DNA from 2 places in the Isoptericola sp. NPDC057559 genome. Region 1 is predicted to be linked to the other one. Evidence: riboswitches for the same ligand, from Rfam matches in the RefSeq annotation. Region 1 holds a riboswitch; the other holds the start of a gene.

Region 1 (7,414 bases):
GTCATGCGGTCACCGCCCCGGTGCGCGGGGTGTCGGTCTGCTGGGGGCCGGTCCGCTGGGGGCCGGTCCGCTGGGGATCGGGTCGCCGGGCCCGGTCCCGCCGCGGGCCGCGCAGCTGGATCCGCGGGTCGAGCAGCGGGTAGGCGAGGTCGACCGCGAGGGTGACGACGACGAAGACGAGCGCCGCGAGCACGACGATCGCCAGCACCACCGGCACGTCCTGCTGGTTGACCGACTGCACGGTGAGCCGGCCGAGCCCGGCCCGGGAGAACACGGTCTCGGTGACGACGGCACCCCCGAGCAGCCCGCCGACCATCACGCCGAGCACGGTGAACGCCGGGATGGCGGCGTTGCGCAGGGCGTGCGCGAGGTGCACGCGGGCGCGGCCGGCGCCCTTCGCCCACGCCGTCTCGACGTAGGGCTCGCCGAGCGTGCCGCGCAGGGAGCGGGACAGGACCTGCGCGAGCTGCGCCCCGGCCGGGACGGCCAGGGTGACCGTGGGCAGCACGAGGCTGATCGCGCCCTCGTTGCCGATCGCCGGGAAGATCGGCACCCGGAACGAGAACCACTGCAGCAGCACCAGGCCCACGAAGAACGTGGGCAGGGCGACGCCGAGGGGCGGCAGGGCGGACAGCGCCTGCCGCAGGGGGCGCGCCCGGGGGAAGACGCTGGCCACGGCCACCGCCGTCCCGCCGACGACGGCGAGCAGCAGGGCCGCCCCGGTGAGCTTGAGGGTCTCGGGCAGGGCCTGCGCGACGAGCGACGTGGCGGACGCGCCGCTCACGTAGGAGCTGCCGAAGTCGCCGGTGAGCGCGCCCAGGAGGGCGTCGCCGTACTGCACGAGGATCGGGCGGTCGAGGCCGTACTCGGCGCGCAGGGCGGCGAGCTGGGCCGGGTCGACCTGGCTCACCTCGCCGCCCCCGGACGCCACGAGCGCGGCCGGGTCGCTCGGCAGCAGGTAGAGGACGAAGAACGCGACCGTGAAGGCGGCCCAGAGGACGAAGACCCCCTGCCCGGCGCGTTGCAGCAGGTAGCGCGTCATCTCACCCCTCCGCCCCGTCGGTCACCCACGCGTCGTAGAAGTCCAGCCGCGAGGACGCCTCGAACGTGAGCCCCTGCACGCGGTCGGCGGCGGCGATCGTGGTCGACAGCTCGTAGACGGGGATGGCGTGCCCACGCTCGATCAGGAGCCGGGACGCCTCGGCGACGAGCTTCTTCCGCTCCTCGGGGTCGGTGGCGGCGGCGGAGTCGTCGAGGAGCGTGTCGACCTCTTCGGGATCGCGCTGGTTGATGTTGCGCGCGTTCGCCGAGAAGATCGTGCGCAGCACGTCGGCGTCGGACCGCGTGAGGTTGTAGTAGTCGAAGTCGAAGTCGCCCGACTCCTTGGCGGCCTCCGACTCCGCGACGGTGACGTGCTTGAGCTGCAGGTCCACGCCGATCTGGCGCAGCTGCTGCTGCACGAGCTCGAGCGGCTCGGGCACCTGCCAGAACGTCACCGTCGTCGAGAGCTTCGTCCCGTCCTTCTCCCGGATGCCGTCGGCGCCGGTGACCCAGCCCGCGTCGTCGAGGATCTTCTTCGCGCCGTCGGGGTCGTAGGCGAGCAGGTCGTCGGCGCCCTCGAACAGCGGCGTCGAGTGGGAGAGGACGCCCGTGGCCGGCTGGTCCTGCGGCGTCAGGACGGTGTCCACGATCTGCTGCCGGTCGATCCCCTTGACGATCGCCGTCCGCACCGCCTCGTCCGCGGCCAGCGGGCTGGACTCGTTCGGGAACAGGTTGAACACGACGCCCGGGTTGGCGCGGTACTGCAGCCAGAACCCGTGGCCGTCGAACTGCGGCAGGTCGACGGCGTTGAGCGCGGCGGTGGCGTCGATCTGCCCGGACTGCAGGGAGCCGGTGCGCACGCCGGCCTCGGGGATGACCTTGAAGGTCACGGTGTCCAGGTAGGCCTCGCCGGTGTGCGCGTTCGCCTCCGAGCCCCAGGCGTAGCCCTTGACCTTCTCCAGGACGATCTCCTGGTCCTGGGTGTACGACTTCACCGCGAACGGCCCGGACCCCACGTACTTGCCGGCGCACCGGTCCTCCGCCGACAGCTTTGCCGAGGCGGGCGACAGCAGCCCGAGGGAGAACGTCGACGTGGCCTGCAGGAACTGGGCGCTGGGCTCGTCGAAGTCGACGGTCACGGTGCGCTCGTCCTCCACGGTGGTGCCCGCGTAGCCGACCAGGTACTGCGACCCGAGGGACGCGACGGCCCCCAGGTCGACGATGGCGTCGAAGTTGGTCTTGACGGCCTCAGCGTCGATGGGGGTGCCGTCGGCGAAGGTGGCGTCGTCGCGCAGGTGGAAGGTGTAGCTGGAGGCGTCGTCGTTCACCTCCCAGCCCTCGGCGAGCCACGGCAGGATCTTCCCGGACCCCGGGTCCTGCGCGGTCAGGGAGGCGACGGTCTGCCGGGCGGCGGCGATCGCGTCGTTGTTGCCCACCTGCTGCGGGTCGATGCAGTGCGAGTCGACGGTGATGGCGAACGTCAGGTCGCCACCGGCGACGGGGTCGGCGTCCGCCGACGCGCCGGCACCGGACGCGGCGTCGGCGCCGGTCGAGCAGGCGCTCAGCAGGAGCGCGGCGGCCGACGCGGTGGCGGCGAGCCCCACGGCGGGGCGGCGCAGGGTGCGGGGGGTGGTGGTCATCGCGAGCGGTTCCTCGTGGTCGTGGCGGGCCGTCCGCGTGCCCGGCGTCGCGCCGGGCACGGTCGAGGACGACCGGAGCCGTGCTTACCCCGCCGCGGGCGCGGCGTGGTCAGGTCGTTCCCGGAGCACCCCGTCACGTCGAAGGGTTGCTGGCCAGCGAGCCGGGCCTGGGTGCTGGCGCTCGTCACCTGGGCGGCAGGGAAGCCGCCGCGACCGCGGGAGTCAAGGGTTGGACGCGTCGTCTCACATCACGGACGTCGGGGTGCCCGCGCACGTGGCCCGGACGCACGACGGCCCCGCCCGTCGGGAGACGGGCGGGGCCGGGCGATGGTGGGCCGCCGGTGGGCCGGCGGTGGGCCGTGGAGCGGCCGGGCTCAGCGGGCGGCGGGCCGCAGGCGGGCGCCGAGCAGGTAGAGCTCGCACCCGAGGCAGAGCCCGACGACGGCGTTGAGGCCCGCGGCCACGAACGCGATCCCCGCGGCCCAGGGCACGGCGGCGAGGACCCCCGCGAGCCCGAGGACGACGCCGACGCCGGTCACGACCAGCCCGACGAGCTGGGCGAACCGCGGCGGCCGCGGGTCCTCCAGCTCGGCCGGCGGGGCGAGCCGCGGGCGCACGAGCGTCCGGAAGAGCCAGCCCTGCACCGTGCCCTGGGCGCCCCGGACGGCGCCCAGCAGGAACCCTGCGGCCACGACCGCGAGGAGCACGAGGCCGGCCGGCGACGCCCCCAGCAGGACGACGACGGCGAGCAGCAGCGCGGTGATGCCCGCGCCCACGCGTGGGCCGCGCGGGTCGATGCCGGCCGGTGCCTGCGTGGTGGTGGTCTCGCGGGTCATCGTCGCCTCCGGGGTCCGGTCGAGGGTGGGTGCACGGTCACGCGGCGCCGGCGGGCACCGGCAGCGCGGCCTCCAGCGCGTGGCGCGCCTGGGCGGGCGACATGCCGCCGCTGCTGCGGGCAGCCTGGGCCCCGGCCGCGTCGAGCACCAGCACGGTCGGCGTCTTGAGCACGCCCAGCTCGCGCACGAGGTCGAGGTGCTCCTCGACGTCGAGCTCGTGGTGCACGACGCCGTCCTCGCGCTCGGCGAGGCCGCGGAGCACTCGGGCCGTCGCGCGGCAGGGGGCGCACACCTCGGCCGAGAGCTGGACGAAGGTCACCCGCTCCCCCAGGCGGACGCCACGGGCCGCCCAGTCCACGGCGAGGTCCCGGCGGGCCGGCGCCGGGCGCACGCGGCCCTGCCGCGAGCGCCAGACCGCGCCGAGGACGACGGTCACGACGACGAGCACGCCGAGGACGACGAGCTGGGTGATCGGCCTGTCGGTCACGGTTCTCCCTCGGGGGCGCGCGGGCGGTTCCTGGGACATCCTCCTCGCCGTTCACGATCCGGTCGACACCGTGACCGCATGCCGGACAACGCCGTCGGCCTCACGCGCGCACCTCAGGCGGGGGCCGGGACGGCGGCGTGCTCGGTCGCGGTGAAGCCCGCCGCGCGGCGCGCGTCCGCCGGTCCCCACAGGTCCGTCGCGACCTCGGCGCGCACCACCGGAGCCACCTCGGCGGCGAACCGGCGCAGCACCTCCTCCTGGTGGGACGGCTCGAGCAGGTGGTTCACGGACACCGACTGCAGCACGTGCCCGAAGGTCCCGTGGTAGTCGAGGATCTTCTCCGCCACCCGCTCCGGCGAGCCGACCAGCGCGGGCCCGCGCTCGACGGCGTCCTCGATCGTCTCGAACGCGAGGGCCTTGCCCACGTGGGTGGCGGGGTCGTAGCCCCGCGCCCGCAGCCGCGCGACCTGGCCCTCGTACAGCGGCCGGTACTGCTCGATCGCCTGCTCGGTGGTGTCGGCGAGGAACAGCCCGCCCGACCCTGCTCCGACGAACCCCTGCGCCGGGTCGTGCCCGGCGGCCGCGTACCGCTCCCGGTACCGGTCGATGAGCACCCCGTAGCTCTCCCGCGGCTGCAGCGCGTTGGCGCTGACGATCGGGTCGCCCCAGCGGGCGGCCAGGTCGACGGCGAACTCGCTCGTCGCCGAGCCGTGCCAGACGCGGAACGGGCCCGCGAAGGGTCGCGGGAGCGTGGTGGCGTGCTCCAGCGCGTGCCGGTGCCGGCCGGACCACGTCACGTCCTCCTCCGACAGCAGCAGCCGCAGCAGCTCGTAGTTCTCCTCGAGGTACTCGTACTGCCGGGCGATGTCCAGGCCGAGCAGCGGGTACTGCAGCTCCTCGTTGCCCTTGCCGATGACGATCTCCAGCCGCCCGCGGGAGAGCTGGTCCACGGTGGCCAGGTCCTCGGCCACCCGGATCGGGTCCAGCAGCGACAGCACGGTGACGCCGGTCGAGAGCAGGATCCGGTGGGTGCGGGCCGCGACCGCCCCGAGGATCACGGTGGGGGCCGACGACAGCACGTCGCCGGCATGCCGCTCCCCCACCGCGAACGAGTCGAACCCCAGCTCCTCGGCCAGCACGGCGTGCTCGACGACGCGCTCGAGCCGGTCGGCCGGCGCGACCGCCTCGCCCGTGACCGGGTGCGGCGGGTTGAACACGATGTCGAGCAGCTGGAAGCGCATCAGGCCACCCGCTCCTCGGCGCGCGCGGCGCCGCCCGCCGCGGCCTCGGCGGACTCGGCGGCACGGTCGCGCGCCGCCACGCCCTCGCGCACGAGGGGGATGACGTACCGGCCGAAGTCGATCGCGTCGTCGAGCAGGTCGTAGCCGCGGGCGGAGACGACCCGCACGCCCAGGTCGTAGTAGGCGAGCAGCGCCTCGGCGACCTGCTCCGGCGTGCCGACGAGCGCGTTCGAGTTGCCCGCGCCGCCCGTGGCCTTCGCCGTGGCGGTCCACAGCGCGGTGTCGTAGCGCTCGCCGGCCGCGGCGATCTCGAGCAGCCGCTGCGAGCCGGCGTTCTCGGGCCCGTCGATCGGGTGCCGGCGCGACAGCTGGCCCCCCAGGGCCGCCTTGCGTCCCTCGATCCGGTCGAGCACCCGGTGCGCCTTCTCCCAGGCGAGCTCCTCGGTGGGCGCGATGATCGGGCGGAACGCGGCATGGATCCGCGGCGGCGTCGTCCTGCCCGCGGCGGCGGCCTCGGCGTGCACGCGGTCGATCTGCTCCTGGGTGCGGGCCAGCGGCTCGCCCCAGACGGCGTAGATGTCCGCCTCGGCGGCGCCCACGCGGAACGCGGCGTCGGACGACCCGCCGAAGGAGATCGTGGGCACGTGGCCCTCGAAGGGCTTGGTGTCCAGCACGAAGTCCTCGAACTCGTAGTGGTCGCCGTGGTGGTCGAAGGCCTCCGGGCTCGTCCACGCCTGCTTGACGATCCGGATGTACTCGTGCGTGCGGGCGTACCGCTCGTCCTTGGTGAGGCGGTCGCCCTCGCGCCCCTGCTCGTGGTCGTTGCCGCCGGTGATGAAGTGCACCGACAGGCGGCCGCCGGAGAGCTGGTCGAGGGTGGCGAACGTCTTGGCCGCGTACGTCGGGTAGGACACGTTGGGCCGGTGCGCGAGCAGCAGCTCGATGCTCTGCAGCCGCGCCGCCGTGTGCGCGGCGAGGGCGGCCGGCTCCGGGCCCGAGGACCCGTACGCGAACAGGACCCGCGTCCAGCCGTGGTCCTCGTGGGCGCGCACGATGCGCTCCAGGTAGGCGGGGTCGAACGGGGCGGTGGTGCGGGCCGACGTCTCGGAGGCGTCGTTCGTCGTGGCGATGCCGAGGAACTCGACGGGCATGAGGTTCTCCTTGCGTGCGTGTCCGGGTGGGTCAGCTGTCGGCGCCGGTCGGCGCGGTCGCCGGGAGCCCGGCGGCCTTCCAGGCGGGGAAGCCGCCGTCGACGTGGGTCACGTCGGTGTAGCCACGGGCGGCGAGCGCCGCGGCGACGGGGCCGGAGCCGTTGATCGAGCCGCACACCACGACGACCGGCGTGTCGAGCGAGATCGCGGGGGCGCCGGCGGGGCCGAAGAGCGCGTCGAGGTCGTCCCGGTCCGCCAGGGTGGCGCCCGGGATGTCGCCGGTGGCGGCGCGCCCGCCTGCCGAGCGGACGTCGATCAGCAGGGCGCCGCGCTCGACCCGCGCGCCGGCCTCGCCGGCGGGCTGCGGCGCGGGCGTGCCCGAGGTCGTGGTCGGTCCGGTCGTGCCAGGGGTGGTGGTCATGTCGCTCCTTGGGAGGTCCGTGGGTCGGGCGGGTCAGAGGGACGAGGCGAGGGCGGGCAGGCGCGCCGGGTCGCCCCCGGCCGTGCCCCACGCCTGGGCCAGCAGCGCGAACGACCGGCGCCGGTCGGCGGGGTCGTGGGTGGCGGTGGTGACGAGCAGCTCGTCGGCCCCGGTCACGCGGGCCAGGGTCCCGAGCCGCTCGACGACGGTCGCGGGGTCGCCGACGACGCGGGTGTCGACGCGGTCGGCGACCACGGCGCGCTCGTCCTCGGGGCGCTCCGCCCAGGGCGTGGCGTCGGCGGGCCGCGGGTAGGCGATCGCACCGTCCGTGCCGCGGCGGATGGACAGCACCCAGTCGGCGAACGGCGCGGCGAGCTCGCGGGCGCGCTCGGTGGTCTCGGCGACGAGGACGTCGGCGGACACGACGACGTACGGGGCGGCGAGCACGCCCGGGCGGAACGCCGCGCGGTACGCGGCCACCGTCTCGAGGGTGTTGGACGGGCTGACGTGGTAGTTCGCGGCCAGCGGCAGGCCCAGCTCCCCCGCGACGCGGGCGCTCTCGCCGCCGGACGACGCGAGCACCCACAGGTCGAAGGC
Region 2 (7,414 bases), on a different contig from region 1:
CGTCCTGCCGTTCCTCGAGTACGCCGGCGTGCCGCGCTGGGCGTCGTTCGGGGTCGTCGGCCTGGCCTTCCTGGTCTACGGGCTCGCCCGCCGCCGCCCGACCACCCTCGCGCAGGCCGTCGCGATGGCCGCGTACTACGGGGTCGCGATCGCCGCGGTGGCGATGCCGCCGCGCGTCGGGCTCGTCGTCGCGGCCGTGGCCCTCGCCGCGCACGTCGCGTGGGACCTGGTGCACTACCGCCGCGACGTCGTCGTGCACCGCTCCCTCGCCGTGTGGTGCATCGGGCTCGACCTCACCGTCGCCGCGCTCTGCGTGGCGTTCGCGGTCGCCGCCTGACGCCGCGGCCCACGGGCTGAGACGCCCGGGTGCGAGCGTGCGGACGGCCGCCTACGTTCGGTTCCTGAGGTTGTTCGTCCGACGGAAGGAGCCCCGATGGGACTGGGTGACAAGGCCAAGCACCTCGCCGAGGAGGCCGAGGGCAAGGTCAAGGAAGCAGCGGGCAAGCTCACCGACGACGAGAAGAAAGAGGCCGAGGGCAAGGCCCAGCAGGCCAGCGCGAACCTCAAGCAGGCGGGGGACGACGCGAAGGACGCGTTCAAGGGCTGACCGACTGCGGACGACGGGGTGCCACCAGCACGGTGGCACCCCGTCGTCGTTCCCGGGCCCTCGGCGCGCCCCGGACCGTCAGAGGTCGTCGGGCAGGCAGCCGAAGGCCTCGTCCGCGCCGAGCGCGGCGGTGGCGAGCAGCCCCTCGAGGCCGGAGCCGTCGGGCACGGGGCGCGGGTCGTCGACCACGACCCACAGGCCGTCCACCACGTCGTACTGCGCCTGCGGCCCCGCGGTGACGAGCGCGCCGACGGCGGCGACGAGCCGCTCGACCTCCTCGCCCGCGGTCCCCAGGCCCACCGACGCGCGCACGGCGCCGGCGTCGAAGCCGAGCCGCCCGAGCAGCGGGTGCGCGCAGAACCGGCCGTCGCGCACGCCGATGCCGTGCTCGGCCGACAGGTACGCGGCGACAAGGCCCGGGTCGTAGCCGGTGACGGTGAACGTCACGACGCCCACGGGGTCGACGGCGTCGTCCCACACGTGCACGACCTCGACGCGGTCGAGGGCGCCCAGCCCCTCCACGAGCCGGTGGCGCAGGGCGTCCTCGTGCTCGACGGCGGAGCGCGCGTCCAGCGCGGCGAGCTCGTCGCACGCGGCCGCGAGCGCCACCGCGCCGATGACGTTGGGCGAGCCTGCCTCGTGCCGGGCGGGGCCCTCGTGCCAGTCGGTGCTCGTGGTGCGCACGCGGCGCACGGCGCCGCCGCCCGCGAGGTAGGGAGTGCCGGCGTCGAGCCAGTCGCGCCGCCCGACCAGGGCGCCCGCGCCGAACGGGGCGTACGTCTTGTGCCCGGAGAAGGCGACGTAGTCGACGCCGGTGCCCGCGAGGGAGAAGCGGCGGTGCGGCACGAGCTGCGCGCCGTCGAGCACGACCCGCGCGCCCGCGCCGTGGGCCGCGGCGACCACGTCGGCCACCGGCAGCGCCTCGCCCGTCACGTTGGAGGCGCCGGTGAGCGCGAGGAGGGCGTAGGGGCGGCCGGTGGCGACCCCCGCGGCCAGCTCCTCCTCGATCTCCGCCAGCGTGGCCGACACGGACGGCCCGCCGGTCACGACCGTGGCGTCGGTGACGCGCTGCCAGGGCAGCAGGTTGGCGTGGTGCTCGATGTCGAGCACGAGGACGCGACCCGGCTCGCCCGTCACCGGGTCGGCGGGCACGCAGCCCGCGAGCAGGTTGAGCGAGTCGGTGGTGTTGCGGGTGACGATCGTCAGGTCGTCCTCGCGGGCGCCGACGAACGCGCCGATCGTGCGGCGGGCGGTCTCGTAGAGCGCCGTCGAGACCTGCGACAGGTAGCCGGCGCCGCGGTGCACGCTGGCGTACAGCGGCAGGACGCGCGCGACGCGGTCGGCGACGGCCTGCAGCGCGGGGGCCGACGCCGCGACGTCGAGGTTGGCGTACGGCACCCGGCGGCCGTCCACGAGCGGGACGAGCGTGTCCGCGCCGACGACGGGCAGGACGGGCGCGACGTCGTGCACGGGCGGGGCGGTGGGCGCGGCGTCCGGCAGGACGGCGGGCGCGGTGGCGAGAGTGGTCATGCGTGGTCCTCCTCGGTCGTGCCGGGGAGGTGGCTCCCCGCGCTTGCCCGCGCGCCGGACGGCGCGGGGGCCAGGTCGTCACCCGGGGCACCCCGCCGCGAGAGGAGGGTTGCCGGCCAGCGAGCCGGGGCTTCGCGCTGGCACTCATGACCTGCGGACCATCGTGCGGGGGCACCACGACCCCGTCAAGCGGGGCCCCCGGAGTTCTCACGATGCGGTCGCGTGAGAGGCTGACGGCATGCCCAGCCGGACCACCCCGCCCCCAGGCGCGCCCCCGGGGGACCTCGTCGGAGAGGTGGCCCACGCGCTCGACGCCGGCGACGCCCAGGGCGCCCGGCACGCGGCCCGCGCCGCGGCCGGCGACGAGGCGGCCGACGTGCTCGACCTGCTCGCGCACCGCGCCGCCGGCGGCTCCGCGCTCGCCACGGAGCTGCTGGTGGAGCAGCTGGACGAGTCCGGCGTCGTGCAGCGGTTCGTGCGCAGCTCGCTGCTCGACGAGGCGGCCGTCGACGACGTCGGCCAGGACGTCCTCATCTCCGTGGCCACGTCGGTCCGGTCGTTCGCGGGCGGGTCGCGGGTCACGACGTGGGTGCACGGCATCGTCCGCCACCGGGTGGTGGACCACCTGCGCCGGCAGCGGGCCACCACGACGCTGCCCGACGACGACGTCGGCCCGTCCGAGCGGATGAGCTCCCTGCTCGCGACCCGCGCCACGGTGCGCGACGCGCTCGCCGCGCTGCCCGAGCTCTACCGCGAGCCCGTCACGCTGCGGGACATCGAGGGCCTGCCGTACGCCGACGTCGCCGAGCGCCTCGGGCGCAGCGTCGGCACGGTGAAGTCCCAGATCTCCCGGGGCCGCGCCCTCGTGGCGGCGGCGCTCGGGGGCGTGCCCTGATGGCCGGGGCCGGCGCGAACGAGCGGCTCCTCGGCCGGTACCGGGTGGGCGAGGTGATCGGCGCAGGGTCGTTCGCCACCGTGCACCGCGCCGTCGACGAACGGCTCGACGACGTCGTCGTGGTCAAGGTCCTCGCGGAGAACCACAGCCTGAACCCGGAGATCCGCGAGCGGTTCATCGCCGAGGGCCGCGCGCTGCGCCGGGTGGCGAGCCCGCACGTGGTGGCCGTGCACGACATCGGCGAGAGCGACCGCCAGCAGCCGTACCTGGTGCTGGAGCACGCGGACCGCGGCACGCTGGCGCAGCGCGTCGGCGCGCTGCGCGCCGACGGGTGGACCGCGACGCCGGCCGACGTGCTCGCCGTCGCCCGCGGGCTCGCCGCGGCGGTCGAGGCCGTGCACGCCGCGCAGCTCGTGCACCGCGACCTCAGCCCCGGCAACGTGCTGCTGCGCACCAGCCCGGACGGCGCCGGCGACGGCGCCGCCTCGTCCGTCGTGCGGGCCGACGAGCGGCTCGTCGTGGCCGACCTCGGCATGTGCAAGGACCTGGCGCTCAGCTCCGGGCTGACCGTCGCGGGCGGGACGGAGGGCTTCCGGCCACCCGAGCAGGACGGCCCCGGCACCGTCGACACGCGCGCCGACCTGTGGGCGATGTCCGCCCTGGTCACCTGGCTCACCGAGGGCGCCTCGCCGCCCCGCGCCCTCACGACCGCGCTGGGCCGCAGCCTCGCCGGCTCCCCCGCCAGGCGGCACCCCGACGCGGCCGCCTGGCTGGCCGACGTCGAGCGCGCCCTCGACCCGGCGCACGGCACGGGCACGGGCACGCCCGCGGGACGTGGGCGCCGCCGCCCCGCGCGCGCCGTCGTCGCCGCCGTGGCGGGTGCCGCGCTCGGTCTCGGCGCCGGCGTCGGCGGCACGCTCTGGCTGGACGACCACCCGTCGTCGGCCTCGGGCGGGGCCAGCGTGTCGATCTCCGGTCCGGCGACGGCGACGGTCGGGACGCCGGTGACGCTCACGGCGGACGTCGCCGGCGCCGCGCACTGGGTCTGGACGCTCCCCAACGGCGCCTACGCGACGGACGAGGAGACCGTGGAGCTCACCGCCAACCGGGCCGGCTCCGCGGAGGTCGTGCTGGACGCCCGCGCCCCCGACGGGACGCCGATCACCGCCGTCCACCGCCTCGAGGTCGCCGCCGGGTCGTGACCCTCCGGGGCCCCGACGGCGAGGCCGGCAGGAACCGATCCGGGTCCGCGTGCAACCTTTCGTCCGTCGCCTCCGACTCACGGGTGTCAGCAGCGATCCCGCTGACCCCATCGACAGGAGACACCATGCGACACCTTCCCCGCCGACTCACGCCGATCGCCCTCGCCGGCCTGCTCGCCCTGGGTGCCTGCGCGGCCCCGGGCCCGGACGCCGGGTTCGACGACGCGGGGGCCCCGGCAACGGGCGCGCAGGCGCAGGTCAGGACGGGTTCGAAGGCCGAGCCGAAGGCGTCGGCGAAGGCGTCGGCGAAGGCGTCGGCGAAGGCGTCGGCGAAGGCGTCGGCGAAGGCGTCGGCGAAGGCGTCGGCGAAGGCGTCGGTGAAGGCGTCGGCGAAGGACGCGTCGGCGTACACGGTGCGCTACTCCGACGGCTACAAGACCGTCATCACCCTCGACCGCACGCAGGTGGAGAAGCTCACCGGCACCGACCTCGCCGCGGGCGTCGCCGGCGCGGAGCGTGCGCTCGCCGAGCGCGACACCTGGTCGGGCGCCGACACGAAGGAGCACGCCGGCGTCGTCGTCGACGCCGCCGACCGCGAGTCCGACCGCATCGACCGCGTCCTCGGCACGATGGCCGACGGCCGCGACGTCGAGCTGCGGCTGTACGTCGCGCACCACCAGCACGCCCACGTCGCGCACTTCGGCGAGGACGACGACTGAGCGGCTCCCGCCCCGCGCACGCCGCGGCATGTATCCGGCCCGGCGGCCGGCACTCCCTGACAGGCACGTCCCGAACGACCTCACCGACAGGACAGATCATGCGAATCTCCCCCCTGCGACTGGCCCCCCTGGCCGTCGTGAGCCTGCTCGCCCTCGCCGCCTGCTCCCCGGGCGACGCCGCCGGGTTCGACGACGCCGGCGCCACCGCCCAGGTCACGGACGGCGCGACGACGTCGCCCGCCGCGGACGGGGAGGACGACGCGGACCCGGCCTCGAACGACTCGACCACGGGATCGGGCGAGGGATCGGGCGAGGGATCGGGCGGGGGCTCGGGCCGACCCGGCGTCGACTTCCCCGACCCCGACGACGTGATCGCGGACGCCACCTTCACCGTCCCGGGGACCGAGGACAAGAAGGTCCGCATCGGCGTCGAGTCCGTCGTGGTCTCCGGGCGCACGACGGAGCTGCGGCTCGTCATGACCCCCGAGTTCGACGACGGCGGCCAGCCCGCGTCGTTCTACGACGCCACCGGGGAGGCCCCCGCCCTCACCCTCATCGACCGCGAGAACCTCAAGGAGTACAGCGTGCTCGAGGCCGACGGGGGCGGCCGGTGGTACCGGTCCGACCCCGTCTTCACGACGGCTCTGCCCGGCCAGTCCGTCGGCTACCAGGCGTTCTTCGCGGCGCCCGAGGACGACATCACCGCCGTCGACGTCAAGCTCGCCGACTCGATGCCGGTGTTCGAGGACGTCCCGCTGACCTTCGAGGACTGAGCCGATGCGACCCCACCTGCCCACCCGACACCCCTGGCGCGCGCTCGCCGCGGCCGCAGCCGTCCTGACGGGCCTGGGCGCCGCCGCACCGGCCGCCGTCGCCGCCGACGACGACCCGGCGGGCGGCTACGCCTGGCCCGCCATCGGCGCGCTCGACCTCGGCGACCCGTCGCAGGAGAACATGGTCCGGTCGGTCACCGAGTACGTGACCGAGGGCTCCGTCCTCTCCGTCGACGACACGACGACGGACGGCGCCGAGACCGTCGTGACGCTGTCGTCGGACATCCTGTTCGACCCCAGCGAGTCCGCGCTGTCGAAGGCGGCGAGGGCCAAGGTCGCGGACCTCGTCCAGGACGTGCCCGAGGGCGCCACCGTCTCGGTCGACGGCCACACCGACTCCGTCGACTCCGACGCGTTCAACCAGAAGCTGTCGGAGCGGCGGGCGAAGGCCGTGGCCGGCGCGGTCAAGGCCGCGCGCGGCGACCTGAGGCTCGAGGTCCACGGGTACGGCGAGTCCCGGCTCGAGGCCTCCGAGACCGGCGACGCCCAGGCCGTGGCCGACGCCCGCGCGCAGAACCGGCGCGTCGAGCTCCGCTACGGCGGCTGACGACCGCGGCCCGTCGGCCGCACCCCCCGGGAGGGCGGGCACCCCGTGCGGGCGCCCGCCCTCCGGCGCACGGCCGTTCGCTTCGCGAGACGCATGACCACCACGCGGACGGCTGTCGTACGATCGCCACGACCATCCCGAGCGGCCGAGTGACGTGGCACGTCGACGCCGCAGCAACCCGCGGGCCGGTCGTCGTCCTCGTGGCGGCGGACGGTCCGGACGAGGGTGCTACCGCCACGACCGATGGGAGGAACGCGATGACGCCCCAGATCGACCCCCGCCCCGCCGACGGCTACGCCGGCGACCTCACACCGCAGCAGGCGTGGGACCTGCTCGCCACCGACCCCGCCGCCGTCCTCGTCGACGTGCGCACCGAGGGCGAGTGGCGCGCGATCGGCGTGCCCGACACGTCCGCCGCGGGCAAGCGCCCCGTCTTCGTCGAGTGGGTCCAGGCGGGCGGGCGCCCCAACGCCGGCTTCCTCGCCGACCTGGCCGGCGCCGGCGTGACCGCCGACGCCCCGGTCGTCTTCCTGTGCCGCTCCGGCCAGCGCTCGATCGGCGCCGCACGCCTCGCGACGTCCGCCGGGCTCGGGCCGGCGTACAACATCCTCGAGGGCTTCGAGGGCGGGCCCGGCTTCGACGGCGTCCGCGACCGCGAGGGCTGGAAGGTGCGCGGGCTGCCCTGGGGCACCTACGCCGACGACACCGACGACGCGGCGGAGGCCCGCGCGTGAGCGCCGGGAACCGGGACATCCCCACCGGCCCGGCAGCCGACGACGTCGTCCACGGCGGCTCGGGCCGCGGGCCCCTGCCCGCCACCGCCCGCCCGGCGACGCTCGCCGTCCGCGGGGGCCACCGGCGCTCGGAGTACCAGGAGACGTCCGAGGCGCTGTTCCTCACGCAGGGCTACACCTACGACACGGCGGCCGACGCCGAGGCGTCGTTCCACGGCGACCTGTCGCGGTTCGTGTACTCCCGGTACGGCAACCCGACCGTGCACACGTTCGAGGAGCGGCTGCGGCTGCTCGAGGGCGCGGAGGCCTGCTACGCGACGGCGTCCGGCATGTCGGCGGTCTTCACG

What was found. Region 1 has a riboswitch for S-adenosylmethionine ahead of ACFU5J_RS19365 (ABC transporter substrate-binding protein). Riboswitches for the same ligand answer to the same signal wherever they lie in the genome.
Region 2: linked by a shared signal. The riboswitch ahead of ACFU5J_RS04310 (aminotransferase class V-fold PLP-dependent enzyme) and the one ahead of ACFU5J_RS19365 (ABC transporter substrate-binding protein) in region 1 are both predicted to bind S-adenosylmethionine.

The regions. Positions count from the first base shown of each region.
Region 1 covers NZ_JBHVFQ010000030.1:27,134-34,547, reverse strand. The annotation lists gene ACFU5J_RS19375 (ABC transporter permease) at 1-5, opposite strand, end outside; gene ACFU5J_RS19370 (ABC transporter permease) at 2-1,042, opposite strand; gene ACFU5J_RS19365 (ABC transporter substrate-binding protein) at 1,044-2,681, opposite strand; SAM riboswitch class IV at 2,757-2,870, opposite strand; gene ACFU5J_RS19360 (DUF4395 domain-containing protein) at 3,056-3,517, opposite strand; gene ACFU5J_RS19355 (thioredoxin family protein) at 3,555-4,004, opposite strand; gene ACFU5J_RS19350 (LLM class flavin-dependent oxidoreductase) at 4,118-5,245, opposite strand; gene ACFU5J_RS19345 (LLM class flavin-dependent oxidoreductase) at 5,245-6,396, opposite strand; gene ACFU5J_RS19340 (rhodanese-like domain-containing protein) at 6,428-6,817, opposite strand; gene ACFU5J_RS19335 (LLM class flavin-dependent oxidoreductase) at 6,851-7,414, opposite strand, start outside.
Region 2 covers NZ_JBHVFQ010000002.1:283,843-291,256, reverse strand. The annotation lists gene ACFU5J_RS04320 (hypothetical protein) at 1-337, shown strand, start outside; gene ACFU5J_RS04315 (CsbD family protein) at 434-607, shown strand; gene ACFU5J_RS04310 (aminotransferase class V-fold PLP-dependent enzyme) at 686-2,137, opposite strand; SAM riboswitch class IV at 2,172-2,289, opposite strand; gene ACFU5J_RS04305 (RNA polymerase sigma factor) at 2,376-3,032, shown strand; gene ACFU5J_RS04300 (protein kinase) at 3,032-4,234, shown strand; gene ACFU5J_RS04295 (hypothetical protein) at 4,360-4,953, shown strand; gene ACFU5J_RS04290 (hypothetical protein) at 5,052-5,726, shown strand; gene ACFU5J_RS04285 (OmpA family protein) at 5,731-6,333, shown strand; gene ACFU5J_RS04280 (rhodanese-like domain-containing protein) at 6,591-7,067, shown strand; gene ACFU5J_RS04275 (O-succinylhomoserine sulfhydrylase) at 7,142-7,414, shown strand, end outside.